Regions from separate parts of the Maribacter forsetii DSM 18668 genome, predicted to be linked through region 2. Evidence: riboswitches for the same ligand, from Rfam matches in the RefSeq annotation. Region 2 holds a riboswitch; each other region holds the start of a gene.

Region 1 (3,217 bases), 1.2 Mb from region 2:
TAAACTAATGGAATTAACCACACATTTACCCTGAACTACTTGCAGACCCGCCTCAATGATTTCCCATTTAGAGCTATCTATCATTATAGGTACACGAGAAATATCTGGCTCAGAAATAACAAGATTCAAAAATTTAACCATGGCTTCTTTACCATCGATCAATCCGTCATCCATGTTAATATCAATGACCTGTGCTCCATTCTCTACCTGCTCTCTAGCAACTGCCAATGCCTCTTCAAATTTCTCTTCTTTTACAAGACGTAGAAACTTTTTTGAACCAGCAACGTTTGTCCGTTCACCAACGTTTATGAAATTCGTTTCTGGGGTGACTATTAAGGGTTCAAGACCTGATAACTTCAGGTATTTAGTTGTCGGTTGACCGTTGTCAGTTGATGGTTTTTTTGAAATACTTCCAGACATTATTTGGTCTTTTTATAGTAATTGATAAACCCATTAATGAGTTTTTTACATTTTAAAATTTGCTTCGCAATGGATTCAAAATCTTCTTTAATCAAATATTCTTGATCCAAAGCAATGAATAGCTGAGTTTCCAATTCATATAGAGAACCTCTAGAAATGTGTAAAAACTGGATAGTATCTGCTGCTGTTCTTCTTCCACATCCTTCAGCTATATTTGACGGAACTGAAACAGCACAACGACGTATCTGATTTGTCAACCCATACATTTCAACTTTAGGAAACTGCTGAGAAACTTTATATATCAAATTCGCCAAAATCCTAGATTCTTTCCACACTTCTAATTCTGTATATTCCATTCAGTTACTATTTACTGACAACCATCAACCGACAACTGTCAACTTTCTAGGTTCAAAATTTTCCACTACCTCTGCTATCGCAGTAATATGTTCCGGAGTGGTACCGCAGCATCCACCTACTATATTTACTAATCCTTTTTCTGCGTATTCTTTAATTTGTTCTGCCATTTGATCAGGAGTCTCATCGTACTCTCCGAATGCATTTGGTAGTCCTGCATTGGGGTGTGCCGAAACCGCATGCTCACTTTTGGTTGATAATACCTCTAAATGTGGCACCAATTGATTAGCTCCTAATGCACAATTGAAGCCGACCGATAAAATAGGAATATGGGAAATGGATATAAGAAATGCTTCTGCCGTTTGACCAGATAACGTTCTACCTGACGCATCGGTAATGGTACCGCTTACCATGATAGGCACATCGACATTTCGCTCTTCTTTTACTTCTTCAATAGCAAACAATGCCGCTTTTGCATTTAACGTATCAAAAATAGTTTCTACCAATAAAATATCCGATCCACCATCTAACAAGGCTTCTACTTGTTGTTTATATGCAATACGTAGCTCATCAAAAGAAACTGCTCTATACCCTGGGTCATTTACATCTGGCGACATACTTGCCGTTTTGTTCGTAGGACCGATACTTCCGGCTACAAATCTTGGTTTATTCGGTTCTTTAGCCGTGAATTCATCTGCTACCATTTTAGCGATACGCGCAGATTCATAATTCAACTCATACACCAAGTCTTCCATGTAATAATCCGCCATCGCTATCGTAGTTCCAGAAAATGTATTGGTCTCTACGATATCGGCACCCGCAGCGAAATACTTACGATGAACCTCAGCAATTGCATCAGGCTGAGTTAGTGACAACAAATCATTATTACCCTGTAATGGGTGTTCCCAGTCTTTAAAACGTTCTCCCCTAAAATCTTCCTCAGTAAACTTATAGCGCTGTAGCATGGTACCCATGGCGCCATCTAATATGAGAATTCGCTCTTTTAATATTTCCTTTATATCCTTCATTTTACGGTGTAAAATATTATTGGTTCAATAAAAATGTAATTCGTAATCAAGTAAGGAAAGTTCGGCTAGATGCCTTTTCTTAAGTTATCTGTCTTTGTAATGCCATATAGAATAACATCTTCTGCACAAGTACACAGAATAAAGATAGAATGTAGCACCTTCTTTTCCTTAAAGGAAAGGGTTGCCAAGGTTTCAATGGGTCTAGTCCCTCCACCTTTCTTGATAACGTTTCAATCTATTTATGAACGATTTGCAAAGTAACGGCACAGCATGCTCTAATCCAAAACTTCAACAGGTTTTTTACCCAACGAATTTTTAGAAATTTGTCATAAAAAAACCTCCAGAATCATAAAGAATCTGGAGGTTTTACTGACCAAATTATAACTTTATGCAATACTTTGTACTACTTCTTTTTTGGCTTCTTTCTTAGAACCATCGAATCCTTCAACACCACCAACGGTCGTATATTTCATTACGTAGCGCTTACCCGGATTGATTTGTTGGTATGCATACTGACACATTACCGCTGCTTCATGAAAACCTGAAAGTATCAATTTCAATTTACCTTCATAGGTATTAACATCGCCAATAGCATATACTCCCGGTATATTTGTTTGGTAATCTTTTGCGTTATTTACCTTAATGGCATTCTTCTGAATTTCTAGTCCCCAATCACCTATAGGACCTAATTTTGGTGAAAGACCGAATAACGGAATAAAATTATCTACCTCTAAATAAGTATCTTCCTTTTCCTTATCCGTATGTTTAATCACAACAGCTTCCAAATGATCTTTGCCGTGCAATTCTTTTACCTCTGCTTTTGTAATTAATTTTATTTTACCAAGCTTTGCCAGTTCAGATGCTTTTTCAACAGAATCCAAAGCCCCTCTAAATTCATCTCTTCTATGCACCAAAGTTACTTCTGATGCTACATCGGTTAAAAATATAGCCCAATCTAAAGCTGAATCTCCACCACCGGCAATCACTACCTTTTTGTCACGATATACTTCTGGATCCTTAATCATATAAGAAACACCGGTATCTTCAAAATTTACAATATTCGAGATAGGTGGTTTTCTTGGTTCAAAAGAACCTAACCCGCCTGCTATAACAACAACTGGCGCATTATGCTGAGTTCCTTTATTTGTAGTTACTACAAAAGAACCATCTTCTAACTTATCTAAGGTTTCTGCTCTTTCACCCAATGTAAACCCTGGCTCAAAAGGTTTGATCTGCTCCATTAGATTATCTACCAAAGTACCCGCCAAAATTTCTGGAAATGCAGGAATATCGTAGATAGGCTTCTTAGGATATATCTCTGAACACTGTCCACCTGGCTGTGGCAATGCATCTATTAAATGCGTTTTTAACTTTAATAATCCTGCTTCAAACACCGTAAATAATCCGGTTGGTCC
Region 2 (3,217 bases):
CCGTCTACCCTGCCATCATGTCCAAATCCGCTTTTGTTATAAAACGGAATTGTGAATAGACCAAAGCCATAACCATCATTCATCGTTGTCATTTTATTAAGGGAGCTTTCAGAGACCAACCTTCCGTCAAACAAAGCATTATAAAATGCATTTACGCCTTTAGGTGTAGATACCAAAGAGCCGGTTCCTTGAAGAATGGTATAATGAGTTTCAACCAAAGCGACCCAATTTTCACTTTCTAATTGATAAGAATATGCCTCATTGTCTGTAGCATTGATTTCTTCTCCATTATAAGTATTTGTAAGTCCTAACGGTGTAGCCAATCTATCTTTAAATGAACTAGCATAAGTTTTCTCGTCAATATCTTCAATTATAAATGATAGCAAAAGGTAATTGGTATTGGAATATTCAAATTTCTCATTTGGACTAAAATTAGTACCGTTTTTAATGAAAATCTCTATAAGTTTCTGTCTAGAGGCGGGTTGTATTCGGTCTTCTGGGTCATATTCACCCTCAGTAAAATTGAAGAGTCCGCTTCTATGATTCAATAATTGTTCTATAGTAATAATTTTGGCATTAGGTATTTCTGGAAAGTAATTTTCTATTGTAGTTTCTAGAGTCAATTTGCTTTCTTCAACTAGCTGTATGATCATGGTGGCCGTAAATGCTTTTGAAACAGATGCTATTCTGTATTTAGAATTTTCGTTGGCCTCAATTGAATTTTCAACGTCAATAAAACCAAATGAATATTGATAATCTTCTTTACAATTTTTAAAAATGGATATACTGCCCATTCCTAAGTTTTGTTTTTCAATTCTTGAAAAAAACAAGTCCATTTTATCTCGGTCAAAATTTTCACCGAATTCTTCTATTTGGGTTGAACATGCTGTAGTAAAAACAACTAACAAACATGCGAAAATAACTTTAAAGTAATTTTTAATCATATGTAAATGGTTGAATTAGTTTGTGTTATGGAATCAAACTTCGACCATTAAATTGTACGGTGTTGTTAATTAAATAATAATTGACGTTAAAATTTATGTAATAATTCACGAGTGAATACCGCAATCTATTGTAAGAATAATTTGTAGATAAATTAACCTTATTTAAGATTTAGTCATCAGTTTTATACATTATTTTTGCGGCCTTAAAATAATTATCAAGAATCTCAAAAAAGGAGATAGCAACCTGCAATAACAAGCAAGGTGCTAAATAGATAAGCCAATTAATTGGAACAAATGTTAATTCATAATCCTTCTAATTTTTAGCTATTTCTTTTTTTGATTATGAAGAAAGAGAAATGGAAAGTACCAAAAAGATGACCCCCAAATTTTCTGCCTTAATACCTTTGTTGGTATTTGTATTTACCTTTTTAGGCGTAGGTATCTATCAAAATGATTTCTATGCCCTACCCGCACCTATTGCGGTAATTGTGGGTATTGTAGTTGCGTTCATACTATTTAGGCAATCGATATCAGATAAAATCAATACGCTTTTAAAAGGTTGTGGAGATGATAAGATATTGACGATGTGCCTTATCTATTTATTGGCAGGTGCTTTCGCTGCAATTACTAATGAAACAGGTAGTGTAGATGCCATTGTAAATCTTGGTTTAGACCTAATAGCCATACAATACATCTATGTGGGCATTTTTGTCATTGCCGGATTTCTATCTGTCTCAACAGGAACTTCTGTTGGCGCTATCGTAGCCTTGGCGCCAATAGTAGTAGGTTTTGCAGAAGAAAGCAATGCAGAGCTGGCAATATTATGCGGGGCGTTATTGGGCGGTAGTATGTTCGGTGATAACTTATCTGTCATTTCAGATACAACTATTGCGGCAACCCAATCTTTAGGTTGTAAAATGAGCGATAAGTTCAAACAAAACATTAAAATAGCTGTGCCAGCAGCGATATTTACCATTGCTATATTAATTTTTCAAGGCTTAGGGTTAGAATCCGTTGCACCTGAAAACACGATTTATAATTATGATATTGTAAAGATTTTACCGTATGTATTGGTGATTGCCCTGTCTATTGTTGGAGTCAATGTATTTGTGACGCTGTTACTAGGCGCTATAGCTGCAGTTGTATTAGGAATTGTTTATCAAGATTTTACTCTGATTGAATCCGCCAAAATTGCTTACACAGGATTTACCAACATGACAGAAATATTTCTTTTGTCTTTATTGACCGGAGGACTGGCGGCATTGGTAGAAAGAAATGGCGGAATAGAATTTATATTGGTCAATATTAGAAAGCTGATAAAAAATAAGAAATCGGCACAATTTGGTATAGCCACATTAGTGAGTACAATTAATATGGCAATAGCCAATAATACCGTTTCAATTATAATTGCCGGACCAATTGCAAAGACTATTAATGACGAGTATCATTTAGATAATAAAAAGACAGCGTCTATCTTAGATATTTTTGCCTGTATTTTTCAAGGTTTATTGCCTTATGGGGCACAAGTTTTAATGATTTTAAGCTTCTCTAAAGGGGAAATAGATTATTTGGATTTGGTAAGTAATACATGGTATCTAATGCTTTTATTTATGTATACGTTACTGTTTATTGGGGTAAGACCTTTACGTAAATAACAAGGTTTTATAATTGAGAACTTAATCTCAATAGTATTATAAACACATAACAATACTCCATAGATAAGATTTGAATACTTTGAGTATTATCTTGGGGTAGTTTACTTTAGAGTATCTTGCATTTAAAAGTTTCAATAACTAATATTGGGGTAATAGACCTTATAATTGGTCTTTTAGAATTTAATATTAAAGAATGGGGCAAGAACCATCGGTTTGCGAAGAGAGCGTTTATAATAACATTTATCGAACCCATGCAGAAGGTTTGCGAAATTACCTTTACTATAAGTTTGGCGATATGCAACGGGCAGAAGATATTGTACATGATTCTTTTGTTAAATTGTGGTCTATATGTAGTACCGTCGTTTATAAAAAGGTAGCCAGTTTTCTATATAGTATTTCAAGAAATCTAATGATCGATACGCTGCGTAATAAGAAAGTTGCTTTGAAATTTGAAAAAGGATTGGTTAAGGAACAAGACAATGAAGACCCTTATTTTAAATTAAGAACAAAAGAATTTCAGTTAAAACTAGAATCCGTTATTTCAGATTTACCAGAAAAGCAACGCGAGGCTTTTTTAATGAATAGAATAGATAAGCTGACATACAAAGAAATAGCGAT
Region 3 (3,217 bases), 1.2 Mb from region 2:
AGTATTACCTGTGGTAGAAGAATTTTCAAATAGTTTTTATGGTCCGTATAACCGTGCTACGGCAGAACAAAAGGCATTGTATAATCCGGTGTTAGATTCGATCAACGATTTCTTTTATGATAATTGGCCAAAGATGACCGATACCGAAAAAATGAAATGGAAATACCAGCGCTATATGCAAGACTACTTGGGCAGCATTTCTTCGGTTGATGATAATGTAGGTCGATTGCTAGATTATTTAGACGAAAGCGGGTTGGCAGAAAATACAATAGTCATTTACACCTCTGACCAAGGATTCTATTTAGGAGAGCACGGTTGGTTCGACAAGCGTTTTATTTATGATGAATCTTTTAAAACTCCGTTATTGGTACGTTGGCCCAATGTGGTAAAACCAGGTTCTGTGGAAAATGAAATGGTTCAGAATTTAGATTTTGCACAAACCATGTTGGAAGCGGTAGGCATTACACCGCCAAGTGATATGCAAGGAGAAAGTTTAATTCCGTTATTGAAAGGCGAAAAAGACAAGTGGACAAGAGATGCGGTGTACTATCAGTATTACGAATATCCATCGGTACATATGGTAAAACGCCATTATGGTATTGTAAACAAAGAATTTAAGTTAGTGCATTTCTATTATGATGTAGACGAATGGGAGTTGTATGATAGGTTGAATGATCCCAAAGAAATGAATAATGTGTACCATGATCCAGCGTACGCAGCTACGGTTAAAAAGTTGACAAAAGATTTGGTTGAGATGCGTAAATACTACAAAGATTCTCCTGAGCAAGATCAAAAGTACATTGATAAGTACAAGAGTGCTGGGATGATTGATTAGTTGTTGGTTGTCGGTTGTTGGGGAAAAAATGTCAGTTCGAGAGCTTTTGACCTAATTTTTGATTAGGTCAAAAGTGTATAGAGATCACTGTCGATGTAGGGGTCTCCAGATATCTTTAAGCCTACAGAAAAATAACAACAAGAACTAGAATTATATTTTTTTCTTAAAATTCTAGGTTATTAAAAACTTCTGCCCAATATTTGTAGTTCAAAGTTCAAACACGTATTGAATAGTTATCAAGAAAGGTGGAGGGATTAGACCCTTTGAAACCTTAGCAACCCTTTGTTACATACAAAGAAGGTGCTACATTCTACCCTTATGGGATGGATAACAGTAATCGAATTTTCTTCGATATTACTTTCTTATAACTTTTTGATTTTCACCTACCCGCATATAATGCTGGTTAAGGTTTGGCTTTTAATTTTTTGCATCCTGAGCGTAGTCGAAGGATTAATTTTTAAAAACAACAAAATCATGAGTAATCACAAATTAGCAACAAACGCATTACACGCAGGTCACGACACAACTACCAACGGTGGTACAAGAGCAGTGCCTATTTATCAAACATCATCTTATGTGTTCAATGACACGGATCACGCAGCAAACTTATTTTCGTTAGCGGAATTAGGCTTCATTTATACAAGATTAAACAATCCCACCAATCAAATTCTACAAGACAGGTTAGCTGCGGTAGAAGGCGGAATTGGAGCGGTGGTTTTTGCATCGGGTACAGCGGCAATCTCAACAGGGTTGTTGACATTATTAAAAGCAGGTGACCATATTGTGGCATCAAGCAGTTTATATGGTGGTACGTTTAATTTATTGAATGTAACCTTACCAAGATTCGGTATTACAACAACCTTCGTAGATGCATCTGATCCTGAGAATTTTGGAAAAGCTGTACAGGAGAATACAAGAGCATTTTTTGTAGAATCTTTAGGGAATCCTAAGTTAGATGTGTTGGACTTGAAAGGAATTTCTAAAGAATCTAAAGCGGCAGGAGTACCATTTATAGTAGATAATACTGTGGCTACTCCGTCATTATTGAATCCTATTGAACACGGAGCTAACCTAGTAATACATTCATTGACAAAGTATATTGGTGGACAAGGAACTTCCTTAGGAGGAGCAATAATTGATGCCGGTACTTTCGACTGGACAAACGGAAAATTCCCAGAATTTACTGAGCCATCTGCAGGATACCACGGTTTGGTATATAGCGAAGCATTAGGTGCGGCAGCATTTACCTTTAAATTAATATTAGAAGGCTTACGTGATTTCGGTGGAGCATTGAGTCCGTTTAACGCTTTCCAAATTATTCAAGGTCTAGAAACATTACCGGTACGTATCAAGCAGCATAGTGCAAATGCATTAGAATTGGCTACGTGGTTAGAAGGTAGGTCAGAAGTGGAATGGGTAAATTACCCAGGATTGAAGAGCAATAAGTACAACGAATTGGCAAAAGAATACTTACCAAAAGGACAGAGCGGATTGGTTACTTTTGGAGTTAAGGGCGGATTTGAAGCTGCTAAAAAAGTAACTGATGCGACTAAGATATTCTCGTTGCTAGCGAATATTGGTGATACCAAATCATTGATTATTCACCCTGCAAGTACCACACACCAACAATTAACTGCAGAGCAGCAAGAAGGTGCTGGTGTAGGTCAAGATTTAATTCGTTTGTCCGTTGGTTTAGAAGATATTGAAGATTTAAAAGCCGATTTAGAACAGGCATTAGCAAGTCTTTAATCTCGGTTATCGATATAAAGCAAAATTGAAATAACCGGTCATTGAGCTAAAACTATGTGACCAATTATTTAAAATAGTAAAATATTATTGGCTGAGCGGAACAGAAGCCAAGCCATAAATTGATTTTGAAATAGATGCTACATCAATTACAGATTAAAAAATATAAGACCTTAAGTGGTGCCTCTCAAGATATTCAATTGTCTTATCAGGTATTTGGTAAAGAGCTACATACAGCACCTATTATTTTGGTGAACCATGCTTTGACCGGAAACTCTAATGTTACTGGAGAAGATGGCTGGTGGTCGGCACTTATCGGTGATGAAAAATGTATCGATACCCAAAAGTATACCATTCTGGCATTCAATATTCCGGGAAACGGTCATGATAAATTCGTGATTGAAAACTATAAGGATTTTGTTGCTGGCGATGTAGCTAGAATGTTTTTATTGGGTTTGCAGCAGTTGAAAGTAAACCGTTTATTTGCTTTGATCGGTGGTTCTTTAGGTGGTGGTATTGCCTGGGAAATGGCAGCATTACAACCAGATTTAACCGAGCATTTAATTCCTGTGGCATCCGATTGGAAATCGACCGACTGGTTGATTGCCAATTGTCAAATTCAAGAGCAGTTTTTGG

Evidence for each region. A riboswitch is a leader RNA that binds a small molecule or an ion and turns the genes downstream of it on or off. The one in region 2 is predicted to bind S-adenosylmethionine.
Region 1: linked by a shared signal. The riboswitch ahead of P177_RS15765 (homocysteine S-methyltransferase family protein) and the one ahead of P177_RS10560 (Na+/H+ antiporter NhaC family protein) in region 2 are both predicted to bind S-adenosylmethionine.
Region 3: linked by a shared signal. The riboswitch ahead of P177_RS15830 (O-acetylhomoserine aminocarboxypropyltransferase/cysteine synthase family protein) and the one ahead of P177_RS10560 (Na+/H+ antiporter NhaC family protein) in region 2 are both predicted to bind S-adenosylmethionine.

The regions. Positions count from the first base shown of each region.
Region 1 is NZ_JQLH01000001.1:3,697,538-3,700,754, forward strand. Features, by position in the region: gene metH (methionine synthase) at 1-420, opposite strand, end outside; gene P177_RS15760 (four helix bundle protein) at 420-776, opposite strand; gene P177_RS15765 (homocysteine S-methyltransferase family protein) at 801-1,802, opposite strand; SAM riboswitch class I at 1,917-2,031, opposite strand; gene P177_RS15770 (NAD(P)/FAD-dependent oxidoreductase) at 2,189-3,217, opposite strand, start outside.
Region 2 is NZ_JQLH01000001.1:2,496,578-2,499,794, reverse strand. Features, by position in the region: gene P177_RS10565 (serine hydrolase domain-containing protein) at 1-944, opposite strand, end outside; SAM-I-IV-variant riboswitch at 1,152-1,249, shown strand; gene P177_RS10560 (Na+/H+ antiporter NhaC family protein) at 1,319-2,599, shown strand; gene P177_RS10555 (RNA polymerase sigma factor) at 2,793-3,217, shown strand, end outside.
Region 3 is NZ_JQLH01000001.1:3,713,159-3,716,375, reverse strand. Features, by position in the region: gene P177_RS15835 (sulfatase family protein) at 1-835, shown strand, start outside; SAM riboswitch class I at 1,066-1,169, shown strand; gene P177_RS15830 (O-acetylhomoserine aminocarboxypropyltransferase/cysteine synthase family protein) at 1,310-2,584, shown strand; gene thrA (bifunctional aspartate kinase/homoserine dehydrogenase I) at 2,719-3,217, shown strand, end outside.